4 regions of the Sporacetigenium mesophilum DSM 16796 genome follow, and region 3 is predicted to be linked to each of the others. Evidence: riboswitches for the same ligand, from Rfam matches in the RefSeq annotation. Region 3 holds a riboswitch; each other region holds the start of a gene.

Region 1 (3,217 bases), on a different contig from region 3:
ATTTAATAAGTTTTAGCACTCTTTCTGGGTCTAGGCCTAATGGTTGTGGTGCACTTACACCAGGTGCAAAAGCTGATGAAAATACATCAGTACATATTGTCATATAAATATGCTCTTTTGATTTCATAAAATCATCTATTTTATCTATTACATTCCAATGTCCGCTATCTGCAATATCCTTTGCCCATATATATTTAACTCCCAGCTTGTCTGCTGTTTTGAATAACTCAACTGTATTCCCACGTTTTTGTATTCCAACGCAAAGATAAGAATAATCTATATCTTTATATTTGCATATATCTGCTATTTGTCTAAACATTGTTCCTGATGTTCCACCATTTGGATATGGTCTTAAATCAAAATGGGCATCAAAATTTATTATTCCTATATTAGGCTTTTCATTAGTTTTTAACAAATGATTTAATAATCCGTTATAATGTCCAAAGGCAACTTCATGGCCCCCACCTAAAACAATTGGAAAAAGATTTAAACTTAAAATCTTTTCTATAGCTTTTGAAAGTAATTCTTGAGCTTCTTCTAAGGTGCAATCTTCACAGAATATATTTCCTGCATCAAAAAGTTTAACATCTTTTGAAAACCAGCAAGGCAGATTAACTAATTCCCTTCTAATACTTAAAGGGCCATTAGCAGCTCCTACTCTACCTTGATTTCTCATAACCCCTTCATCACAGCAAAATCCTATAAATGCAAAGCCTAGTTTACCATCGTATGGGATTAACTTTTCTCTTAAGTCGATATTTTTAACCCATTGATGCCATCTAAATGCATCAAAATTACTTTCACTATCTACTCTACCTTTCCAAACTTCATCTTCTGTTATCTTATAGTTTGAGCTAAACATGGTATCCTCCCGTTTTATGTTATGCTAAGATGCTTAGTATATTTTTTATGAATATTATCTATCATTAATAGTAGTTTAATTTTATATATTTTTCAATAATAAAAAAATACCACATTGAGTAAATGTGGTATTTTAGGATAACTATTCAAATGTTGGAATATTATCTAGATTATCGCTTTTGTCTTCATTTGGATTGCTTCTTAAATACTCTCTTCCATTTCTAGCCTTACCTACATTTACACCCTCTATACGATGATCCTTGGCCATCATTATAGCATCCTCTATTGCATATACATTTCCATCTTGTAGCATAACATCAGTTATGTCTCCTTGATTATTTTTTCTAACTTTCACTATCTTTGTTTTATCATTCATGGTAACATCTCCCTTATACTTATTTATATTTAGTATTAGAAGATATTTTATTATTATTCTATTTTTTATAACTATATTAAATCTTAGCGTTTTCTCTTATATCAACACTTTTTGTAATTTTAAAATATTTAATAATAAAGTAAGCAATTAAACTTCCACCTATAGTACTTATTAAAAATGGAGTTACGAAAAATAATGCAGCGACTTCTTTACCTAATACAAATTTGGCTATTGGAAATGCTAATAATCCTCCAAGTATCCCTGTTCCAAATATTTCTCCAAATACAGCAAAATTCACTTTTTTTGTTTTTGCATATAGTATCCCAGCTAAAAATACTCCAACCATACTTCCTGGAAAAGCCATTAGAGATCCTGTTCCCAACACATTTCTAAGTAACGAAGTGCAAAATGCTATAGCAACCCCATACCAAGGTCCTAATATTACAGCACTTAATACATTTATAGTATGCTGAACAGGAAAACACTTAGCTGCTCCTACAGGTATAAAAATAAGATTACTTCCTATTACCCCTAATGCTATCAAAAGTGCAGATAAAGTTAATTTTTTTGTTTTCATTTGTTAAATCTCTCCCTTCAAAATTTTCAAATAAAAAAACACAAACCCATAGGATTTGTGTTTAAATTAGCACATTATATAATAATATCCATCAACAACAACTTCCTACGCTGGCATTACCCAGTTCAGGTTATTAGGGTCAAAGAATTAAGGTTCTTACTCTCAGTTGGCCTATCCAACACCCCTGTGTTATATTTATTTAATTTTATAAAGTAATTATACCATAATATCTTAGAAAATATATATATAATCTTTATAAATTGATAATTTTAGTAAATATAATTTTTATAATATGCCGATACTATATATAAGTATATTTACATAGGAGGTTTTTTGTATGGCACTTACTAATAAAGAAAAAAGTTTACTTTTAGATAATTTAAATGCTGAGTATTTATGTATAAGAAAATATGAACAATACTCTGCAATGGCTTCTTGCCCAAAATTAAAGCAAACATTTAAAAATCTTGCTCAAAAAGAACAACAACATGCTACTACACTAACAAATATATTAACTTCAAATGGTGAAAACCCTCAAAGTATATTTGCAAGCTATAATAGCCCTCAAGGCGATTTATCAAACATGCAAGCTAGTCTAGGAATTACAGATGCACAACTTCTAGATGATGCTTTAAGTACTGAAAAACACGTTTCAGGTTCTTATAATAATGCTGTTTTAGAATCAGTTGATGCACAAATAAGACAACAACTACAACATATACAACAAGAAGAGCAAAATCATGCAGAAACATTATTTAACGAAATGAAATCAAGAGGATTCTACAATCCATCTTAAATAAAAAAGGAGCCATAGTTTAGTCTATGGCTCCTTTTTTATTTAACAATCCAATTTTTATTATTCAAAGCTATATATACTTTAATTTTTACATTCCTTTTTACTCATAATTCCAGTTCTAATTTGTCCTAAATTAAGTAACACAATAATTATGACAAGCATATTATTATTATGAGTAACTATTTATAAAAGGATGTGTATAAATTATGTTAGCTTATGCTCTTTTAAATGGTGGGCCTTTGGCTCCGAATCTAAAAGGTAATGTGTATTTTATGGATGTACAAGGAGGGGTTCAGGTTTGCGTTTGGGTAACTGGTTTGCCAGAATATAAACCTGGAACAAATGGCGATCTTCCAATAGGACCACACGGTTTTCATCTTCATGAAAATGGAACTTGTGAAATAGGAGATCCTAACGACCCTTTCACAAGTGCTGGTGGTCACTGGAATCCAAATAATCAACTTCATGGAAATCATGCAGGAGACTTCCCTACTTTATATTCAAATAATGGAGTTGCAATGATGTGCTTCTTCACTAATAAATTTAAGGTTCAAGATGTTATAGGAAAAGCTGTTATTATCCATCAAAGCCCAGATGATAACAAAAG
Region 2 (3,217 bases), on a different contig from region 3:
TTCAAGTGAAATACATTTCAACAAATGGTAGTCTAAAAAGGAGAATTAGCATGAAAATACTTAGCATAAAAGAAGTTACTTATAACTCCGGTAATACAGAAGTTTTAAAAGGAATATCATTAGATGTAAATAAGGGTGATTGTATATCTATAGTTGGTAAATCAGGAAGTGGAAAAAGTACATTGTTAAAAATATGTGCAGATTTGATACCTATAACAAGTGGAAATATTTATTTTAAAGAAAAATGTTATACAAGTTATAATCCAATAGAATTAAGAAAATCTATTAGCTACTGTGTTCAAACTCCACACTTATTTGGTGAGACCGTATATGATAATTTAGAATTTCCATTTAAAATTAGAAACAAAAAAGTAGATAAAAGTAGATTAGTCCTACTTTTAGATAAATTTAATTTAAATGAAAGTTATTTAGAAAAAAATATAAATTCACTATCTGGTGGAGAAATGCAAAGAATTGCAATTATAAGAAACTTGATATATACTCCTGAGATCTTATTATTAGATGAAGCTACTGCATCTTTGGATAAAGAAAATGAAGCCAAAGTTGAAGAATATATAAAAGAACTTAATCAAAGTGGTGTTACAGTATTATGGATAACCCATAGCGAAGAGCAAAGCAAATCTATTTTTAATAAAAGAATGGTTATATCAGAGGGACGAATCAGCAAAGTGGAGGAAATAGTATAATGAGTACAACATCTTTAATAGTAGCATCTTGTCTTATGTTTATACCTATAGCAATATCATACAAGGAGAAATTAGGATTAGAAAGTGAAATAATTATAAGTGTAATAAGAGCGGTAATTCAATTAGTCGCTGTTGGATATATACTTGACATAATTTTTGGAATGGACAACCCAATAGTTATAATGATTTTAATATTGATTATGTGTGTAAATGCATCGCTAAATATTGTAAAGCGAGGTAAAGATATAAAAAATGTATTTGGTATATCATTTATTTCAATATTTATAGGTTCAATTATAACTATATATATTTTGGTTTTTTCAGGGGTTATAAATTTTAAACCTAATGAAATAATACCTATATCAGGAATGATAATTAGTAATTCCATGGTAGCTATTGGATTAAGTTACAAGAATTTAAATACTTCCTTTAATCTAAGAAGAGCAGAGGTTGAAACTAAACTATCCTTAGGTGCATCCGTTAAAGAGGCTTCTAAAGATATATTAAGAGAGTGTATTAAGGTTGCCATAACACCAACTATAGACTCAGCCAAAACATTAGGAATAGTTTCTCTTCCGGGCATGATGACAGGGTTAATCTTAGGTGGGGTATCTCCTATAATAGCAGTTAAATTTCAAATTATGGTTACATTTATGATAGTATCGTCATCATCTATATCAACTTTAATAGCAACTTACTTAGCATATAAAAGTTTTTACAATGAAAGATGTCAGTTAAGGAGCTAGTTTTATATAAAAATTAGCTCCTTAAAATAATATTAATAAGTCATCAATAAAATTTAATTATTTAAACAAGTCCTTGTTTATTATTATCTCTAATATCATTTTTATCTTTATCTTTCCAAGCAATTAACGCAACATCTTTTCCTAATTTATCTTGTAATTGTTGTTCTGCTTTTTTTACTTCTTTTAATTCTTCGGGTTTTAAATTAGACATTTTAAACATAATATCACTCCTTATTTATTATTTTATACAGTATTATTATGTCTATATAAATAGCTTAAAAATCTAGTTATTATTTAACTATGAAGACTATATTTAGTTATATATGTAATACTTACTTTGTCTTTAATTTATACATAATTTATTATATATTGACAAAAAAATTAAAAAAGTATAAAATCAAGATGCGTACTAGGGGAGCCCTTATGGCTGAGATGAATTTATTCAGACCCTTTGAACCTGCACTGGATAATGCCAGCGAAGGGAAGTTATAGTATAATACATAAGTTAAATCTAGCTTTTTAGATTTATGATTAATGGATTATAAACTCCTTTCGATGGTATATCAAATACCTTTGGAAGGAGTTTTTTTATGCAATTTTCACAAAGATTATTTTCAAAAGCTAAACCTATTTGGGAATCATACCTGGAGCATCCTTTTCTTAAAGAGCTGAGTCAAGGTACATTAGAAGATGATAAGTTTAGTTTTTATGTTAAGCAAGACTATGTTTATTTAATAGATTACATAAAAATTTTCGCATTAGGGATGGTTAAATCAGATACTTTAGAAGACATGCAAGCTTTTTCAAAATGTGCAAATGCTATAGTGAATATTGAGATGGATGCACATGTTGAATTTGCAAAGAAGTTTGGAATTACTAAAGAAGAACTTGAAGATACAAAGCCAAATGCAAGTAACTTATCATACACTAAGTTTATGCTTCAGGTATCTAACCAAGGATCATTAGCTGAATTAGTAGCGGTATTGCTTCCTTGCATGTGGAGTTATGCCTTTATTGGTAAAACTTTAGCTAAAGACAAAAAAGCATTAGAGCATCCACTTTATAAAGAATGGATACTTACATATGCAGATGAAGAATACAATAAGCAAAATGATTGGTGTATAAAATTAATGGACAGACTTGCTGAAGGACTTCCAGAAAGACAACTTCAAAAACTAGAAGATCTATTCATCCTTTCTTCAAAATATGAATATATGTTTTGGGATGGATGTTATAAAAAAGAAAGTTGGGTTATTTAGATGAAGGCATTAGAGATTAACAATTTATATTTTAGATACAAGGATTCAGAAAAAGTTATTATTGATGATTTATCCTTTAGCATAGATAAAAATGAGTTTATTACAATTATTGCACCTAGTGGTACAGGAAAAAGTACTCTTTTTAGGCTGATTTTAGGACTACTAAAACCACAAAGGGGTAGTGTACAAATATATAATGAAAATAACAAAAACATTATAGGATATATGCCTCAAAAAGATTCATTAATGCCTTGGAGAAATATCCTAGACAATATAACAGTGGGGCTTGAGTTAAATGGTTATAAAAAGAAAGAAGCTAGAAAAATAGCAGTTACATATTTTGAAGACTTTGGACTTAAAGGTACTGAAAAATTATATCCCCATGAATTATCAGGTGGTATGAGACAAAGAGCATCATTTTTAAGAGCTACAGTAAATAATCCTTCAATACTTTTGTTAGATGAGCCATTTTCATCACTAGATGCACTAACTAGAAGAAAGATGC
Region 3 (3,217 bases):
GCATGTTTAAGTAATATTTTAGCACTTTCTTCTGGATTTTCTATAGAATAGTTATATCCTTTAGATGTAGCATCTAAAAACTTTTTAACCATTTCTGGATTATTTTTTATGTTATCTTCACTAGAAACAATAACAGGAGTGTAATAGTCAAGAGCTGGATCTAAGTCTTTAACTGGTATATAGTTTATTTCTTGACCCTTTAATTTAGCTTCTATTCCTGTCCAACCTTCAAATATCCATGCCATATCTATATGTTTTTTTGTTGCAGTAAAGAAATCATCATTACCCATATTTACAAGCTTTAACTTAGAATAGTCTGATCCTTCTTTTTCCATAACAGCTTTTAAAACTGCTTCTTCAGAAGGAGATCCCCATCCTCCATATGATTTTCCTTCAAAATCCTTTGGAGAAACAATGTTCTTATCTTTAGGAGAAGCAAATCCCGAAGTATTATGTTGAATTACAGCTGCTATAGCTTTTATAGGTAGTGGGTCTTCTGAGGTTTTTGCATATGTAACTTCCTCTTGATAACTTATAGCAAAGTCAGCTTTATTAGTAGCTACAAGTACAGGTGCTGTACTTTCTGCAGGTTGTACTATTTCAACATCTAACCCTTTTTCTTTATAATATCCTTCTTCTAATGCAACATATAACCCTGTGTGATTAGTATTTGGAGTCCAATCCAATACTACCTTAACCTTTTCTAAATCTGAAGCTTCTTTATTATCTTTACCTGTACATCCTGATAAAAGAGATGCAGTTAATACTGTTGTAGCTAATATTGATATTATTTTTTTGTTAAACATATGATCACTCCTTATTCCAATATACGAATATTTTTTTGAGAAATTCTGCTAATAAAACAAACATTATACTAATAAATACAACTATAATAGTTGATGCAAATACTTTGTCCAAGGCATAAGCGCTTTTTGCCCTTACCATATAAACTCCTAATCCCTTATCTCCTCCTAGCCATTCTCCAATAGTTGCAGCCATAATCATATAGGTTACAGATATTTTTATTCCAGAGAAGAAATTATTCATAGCCATTGGAAGTTTAAGATGCGAAAATATTTGCCATTTATTAGCTTTCATAGTCTTAAATAAGTTTATGTAGTCTTGGTCTATTTTTTCTAGTCCATCTACAAAATTTATAACTATAGGGAAAAAACAAGTTATAGTAACTACTATTATCTTAGGTAATAACCCAAACCCAAACCATATTATAAGTAATGGAGCTATTGTAATTGTTGGTACAGTTTGAGATATTACAAGTATGGGATACAAGCATCTTCTAACTATCTTAAAAAAGTCCATAATTATCCCAAGTAAAAATGCAAATATTACAGCAAATATAAATCCGACTACCCCTTCATAAATAGTTACTAAAGTATGATATTTCAGAGTATCAAAATCTTCTTGAAAAACTTCTATAATATCTAAAGGCGTAGGAACTAAGTACTGAGGAATATTTTTAAACTCTACAACAAATTGCCAAATAACAATAATAGTTAGTATAAAAATTACAGGAAGTATATTATCTTTAGTTTTATCTATGATTTTTAAGTTTTTCATTTATTGTAAGCCCACCAACTTTTTCGTCTATTCTAGCCATTGTTATAACTCTTTCTATTCCTAAATCAAAAGGTATTTTGTGAACTTTTTTTATAAGATCAAATACTTCATCAAATTCTCCTTGTACAGTAGTACTCATAGCCCCTATTTCATGTTCAAGTCCACTGTTTCTAGTATAATCAATTGCTACATCTACTACTTTATAAACTTCTTCTTCACTAATAGCTGGTATTAGTGGCATAACTGTTATATCTGCTATTACCATTTAAGTCACCTCTTCTTAGTTTTTATCAACAAAAAAGTCTTATCCAACTTTGGATAAGACTTAAACTTACTTAATTTAGCAAATTTTTATCTCCCTCCGTTGGCATTACCCAATTCAGGTTCAAGGGTCGAGATTTTAAATCTCCTCTCAGACGGTTAACCGACTCCCCCGATATACTTTTGTAAATTTTTGTTATAAAATGTTTTCTAATTTTTATTATACATTAAGTGTTCATTATAATAAAGGCGTTATTTGTAAATCTTTGACTAATTTTACAAAATTGCTTTTTATTTGTATTTTCAATTCATTTTCATCTATGTTTTTTACTTTGGAAATGTCATTATAGACATTTTTTATATAACTAGGCATTGCGTATTTTCCATTAACCCACTCCAATGCTGTAGGACCATCGGTTTCTGCAAGTAGCTTATCTATAGGTATATATTTAACTATTTCTTGAGTTAAATTTGAATATGGGATATCTACACTTACAGTAAAATAACATCCCATATTTATGAGCTTCTTTAAGTAACTTATATCCCCGCTATACCAGTGAATTATAGTATTATTCCCTACATCGTATTTTTTTAGTAAATTTAAAACTTTTTCTTCTGCACCTTTTGTATGTACATTTATAACCTTATCATACTCTTTTGCCTTTTTTAAAAAATACTCAAACACCTTTATTTGATTAGGATAAGTATCTTTATCCTCAACCCAGTGAAAATCAAGGCCTATTTCCCCTATAATCGGAGTTTCTATAATATACTCATCTAGTTTTTCTAAAGAATTAACGTAGTTATTTGCATTGTTTGGATGTATTCCAAAGGTTGGTATTATTAAATTACTTTTCTTAGATATTTCTTTATTTTTTATATAACTTTGTATATCCATCGAACAAGCTAAAGTCAATATATTGTTTTTGTTTATACAATCTACAGCCTCTGTAATTTTATCTTCATAAAGTTCTAAATGATTGTGAGCATCTATATACATAAATCCCCCTTATTTTATAATATGTAAGGGTCGTATATACTTCCTTTCCCTATACATCTTTCAAATTTTTTTATATAAATAGCAGGTCTAATACCGTCTAATTCATGATAGTCTTTTCTGCTTATTCTTGCATTATCTTTTACTATTCTTTGTTTTTTGTAACATTCTGATTTTATCTTATCATATGTTGGCATTTTTTCATAAGCAAAATCTCTAAGCCAATAAGATTTTCCATGTATTGTATAAGGTAAGTTTTTTTTCTTCAAAAATTCTACAACTTCTTTCATGGAAAGTATAAATACCTTATCATTTCTTGAAATTCTTTTCATAGATTCATCATATCCTATTAAACACTTATTTATGTCAGGTTCATAAGGA
Region 4 (3,217 bases), on a different contig from region 3:
AAATATTGATTAAATGATCCTAATTTTCTTTTGCCATCTAATTTTTCACTTGCATATTCTCCTGCAATACCCATAATAGTTGTACCTAAAACTGCTGCATCAAAACTGTTTATAGAAGCTCCTAGGCATGAACCAATTAGTGACGTTGACATACATCCAGTCCCTGTTATTTCACTTAAAAGCGATGTACCATTTTTACAATATGCTTTTTTATTTCCATCTGTAATAAAATCAACTGCCCCACTAGCACATAATATTACATTCTTTGTTAGAGAATATTCTATTACTCTTTTCTCATCAAGTGAAGCTCCAAGTTCTGCATCTACACCTCTTCCCCCATCTATTCCAACTAATGTCATTATCTCTGAGTAGTTTCCTCTAATAACTGAGAATTTCACCTCATTTATTAGTTTTGTATTTACTTCCAATCTATATTTAGTTGCCCCTATTCCTACAGGGTCTAATATTACAGGTATTCCTAATTCATTTGCCTTTTTTCCTGCTTTTATCATAGCTTCAAAAGTTTCATTAGTTATTGTTCCTGTATTTATAACTAAAGCACTACTTATAGATACTATGCCTTCTACATCCTTTATTTCATTAGACATAACAGGTGCTGCTCCAATTGCCAATGTCATATTAGCACAACCATTTACTGTTACTACATTTGTAATGTGATGAACCAATGGCTTTCTTTCTTTTATTAAACTCAATCCCTTTGTTAAATTATTCATTACTATCAACCCCCCAATATTTATAAAAATGATGAATAGGATTATTTCCTTTACCTACTTTATAAGAATTAGCTATACCCTTATTTACATACTTTTTTGCATTTTCTATAGATTTAGAAATAGATTGTCCTTTTGCTAAATTTGAAGCAATAGCTGATGATAAGCTACATCCTGTTCCATGGGTAGATGTTGTATTTATCCAATCCATTTCAAACATCTCCCCATTTGATAAAACGTCTACTGACTTTACATTTTCTCCATCTTTTATTGGAAAATGCCCACCTTTTAATAAAACGTAACACTTATACTTTTTATGTAATTCATATGATGCTGACTTCATATCGTCAAAAGTTTTAATTTTTCTATTTAATAAAACTTCAGCTTCACTAATATTCGGCGTTATAATTGTAGCTAGTGAAAATAATTTAGATTTTAAAGAATCTATTTGATTTTGCTGTAATAAAGTATGTCCTGTTGTTGAGACCATAACTGGGTCTAATATAATATTCTTAGGCTTGTACTTTATTAATGCATCACTTATTACATTCATAATATCAATATCTGATACCATCCCTATTTTTACAGATTGTATATCTAAATCTGAAAATACAGCTTCAAGTTGTGATTTAACTATACTTGATGGAATTGGATAAACATCATATACCCCCGTAGTGTTTTGAGCTGTAATAGCTGTTATAACACTTGATCCATAAACTCCATTTGCAGCAAAACTTTTTAGATCTGCTTGTATACCTGCCCCTCCACTACTGTCGCTACCTGCTATTGTCAATACAGTTTTCATATTCTTCCCTCCAAATTCTAAAAATAAAAAAAAGCATAAATCCCAGTATGGAATTTATGCCTGTATACGAATATAAGATCACATAGCTTCCCTCCGCTGGCATTATCCAGATCAGGTTAAGGGTCAAAGATTTTATAGGATCTTTATCTCAGCTGGCCTACCCAGCACCCCTAGCAATACTATTAAATTTTATTTCATTCTAACATAATGATTTAATTTTGACAACACCCATCAATATTATTAGTTTTTATACATTGGCTTTCAAATCTAGTAAAAATAGCACTCCATCTATTTTCTAACTTAAAATGAATTAAAACTCCACCATCTTGATAAACCCCATTATCTGATAAATGCTTACTTTCTTTATTACCTTGATTCATATGAATATTATGCATCCCTTCTGGTCCATATTGACTTAAACGTCTAAGTTTTATTTTTCTTTCTTTATCGTTATCTGGTAATATGGCATCTTCAGAATCTACAGGGTAGACATCTCCGTATATATATATATCAGCATCTTTTTGTCTACATTCCGTAATATATTTATGTATATTTTCATTTAATTCGTTAGTATCTGAAAAACCTTTAAATTCATTCATCTCAAATAAATTACTTCTAATATAATCTAATGAAATTTTGCTTTTTTTATTTTCATTTTCCTCATAGTCAAATACTTTTATACCATAATCTAAGTTAGACAAAGCTTCTAATGAAAACTTTTTATTATCTTTTATTATTAGATTTTCTTTTATAATACAAAGTGTTCTATTTATATTTTTTTCCTTTGATTTGGCACTTCCACGCGACATAATACTAATTTTAATATTAATTTCTCTATCTTCAAATTTAAATTCTTTATTTTTTATGTTAACTTTTTCTGCTTTAATTTTAAAATGATAATGGCATCCCTTTTTTATATCTTTAAATCTGCAGACTATATTATCCTTTAATACTTGACCTTTCTTATCTGTAGTTTCACAACATATATTACCAATAGTACGTCCCTTTGATTTACATATAGAATATACAGGAATAGGCATAAGATTTCTCCTTTAATATGTTTTATTCAAATATATTCTTTACAAAAAAACAAAACCCTATGAGAATGAATTCTCATAGGGTTTATATAACTATCTTCTGAAGTTATTGTTTTTTTGTTGTTTTCTTGCTGCTCTACACTCAGGACATCTTTGTGGTTCATTTTCGAATCCTTTTTCTTGGTAGAAAGCTTGCTCTCCTTCAGTGAAAAGGAAATCTTTTCCACAATCTTTACAACTTAAAGTTTTATCTGCCATTTTAACATTCCTCCTTCTTTAGAATTAAGATTTAAAAACTGATTAACAAATACTCTAGAAAGAGGAAGTTGTTTTCAATTCAAATCCAGTAATAGTAATTACGAGAATTACTGACTTTATGAGAATATCATATTTAAATAGCTTATACAATAGATAATAAAAAAATATAAATCTTGACATATACCTTTGTTTATAGACATAAATATGGTGTAAAATGTATTTATTGGAGTTTATATTCAGTAAATTTATATATATATAAGGAGACATTAAAGTGAGCGATTTATCAAAATTAATTAAAAAATATAAAATTACTTTTAATGATATTGATTTTAGAAAAAAGATTAAATTAAGTACTATTTTTAATTATTTTCAAGAAATAGGAGATT

The links. Region 3 has a riboswitch for thiamine pyrophosphate ahead of BS62_RS14710 (thiamine-binding protein). Riboswitches for the same ligand answer to the same signal wherever they lie in the genome.
Region 1: it holds a riboswitch for thiamine pyrophosphate, as region 3 does, so the genes downstream of both, thiW (energy coupling factor transporter S component ThiW) here and BS62_RS14710 (thiamine-binding protein) in region 3, are expected to answer to the same signal.
Region 2: it holds a riboswitch for thiamine pyrophosphate, as region 3 does, so the genes downstream of both, tenA (thiaminase II) here and BS62_RS14710 (thiamine-binding protein) in region 3, are expected to answer to the same signal.
Region 4: it holds a riboswitch for thiamine pyrophosphate, as region 3 does, so the genes downstream of both, thiD (bifunctional hydroxymethylpyrimidine kinase/phosphomethylpyrimidine kinase) here and BS62_RS14710 (thiamine-binding protein) in region 3, are expected to answer to the same signal.

The regions. Positions count from the first base shown of each region.
Region 1 is NZ_JCANUR010000001.1:368,312-371,528, reverse strand. Features, by position in the region: gene hutG (formimidoylglutamase) at 1-862, opposite strand, end outside; gene BS62_RS01830 (DUF3892 domain-containing protein) at 1,004-1,237, opposite strand; gene thiW (energy coupling factor transporter S component ThiW) at 1,314-1,814, opposite strand; TPP riboswitch at 1,900-2,010, opposite strand; gene BS62_RS01820 (spore coat protein) at 2,152-2,610, shown strand; gene BS62_RS01815 (superoxide dismutase family protein) at 2,817-3,217, shown strand, end outside.
Region 2 is NZ_JCANUR010000013.1:25,087-28,303, forward strand. Features, by position in the region: gene BS62_RS10740 (ABC transporter ATP-binding protein) at 51-707, shown strand; gene BS62_RS10745 (ABC transporter permease) at 707-1,453, shown strand; gene BS62_RS10750 (hypothetical protein) at 1,515-1,673, opposite strand; TPP riboswitch at 1,855-1,954, shown strand; gene tenA (thiaminase II) at 2,044-2,712, shown strand; gene BS62_RS10760 (ABC transporter ATP-binding protein) at 2,713-3,217, shown strand, end outside.
Region 3 is NZ_JCANUR010000031.1:4,936-8,152, reverse strand. Features, by position in the region: gene BS62_RS14720 (ABC transporter substrate-binding protein) at 1-806, opposite strand, end outside; gene BS62_RS14715 (ABC transporter permease) at 811-1,578, opposite strand; gene BS62_RS14710 (thiamine-binding protein) at 1,553-1,843, opposite strand; TPP riboswitch at 1,918-2,023, opposite strand; gene BS62_RS14705 (TatD family hydrolase) at 2,078-2,839, opposite strand; gene BS62_RS14700 (patatin-like phospholipase family protein) at 2,854-3,217, opposite strand, start outside.
Region 4 is NZ_JCANUR010000009.1:79,912-83,128, forward strand. Features, by position in the region: gene thiM (hydroxyethylthiazole kinase) at 1-734, opposite strand, end outside; gene thiD (bifunctional hydroxymethylpyrimidine kinase/phosphomethylpyrimidine kinase) at 727-1,536, opposite strand; TPP riboswitch at 1,608-1,718, opposite strand; gene BS62_RS08980 (DUF2278 family protein) at 1,749-2,576, opposite strand; gene BS62_RS08985 (zinc-ribbon domain-containing protein) at 2,667-2,831, opposite strand; gene BS62_RS08990 (acyl-[acyl-carrier-protein] thioesterase) at 3,103-3,217, shown strand, end outside.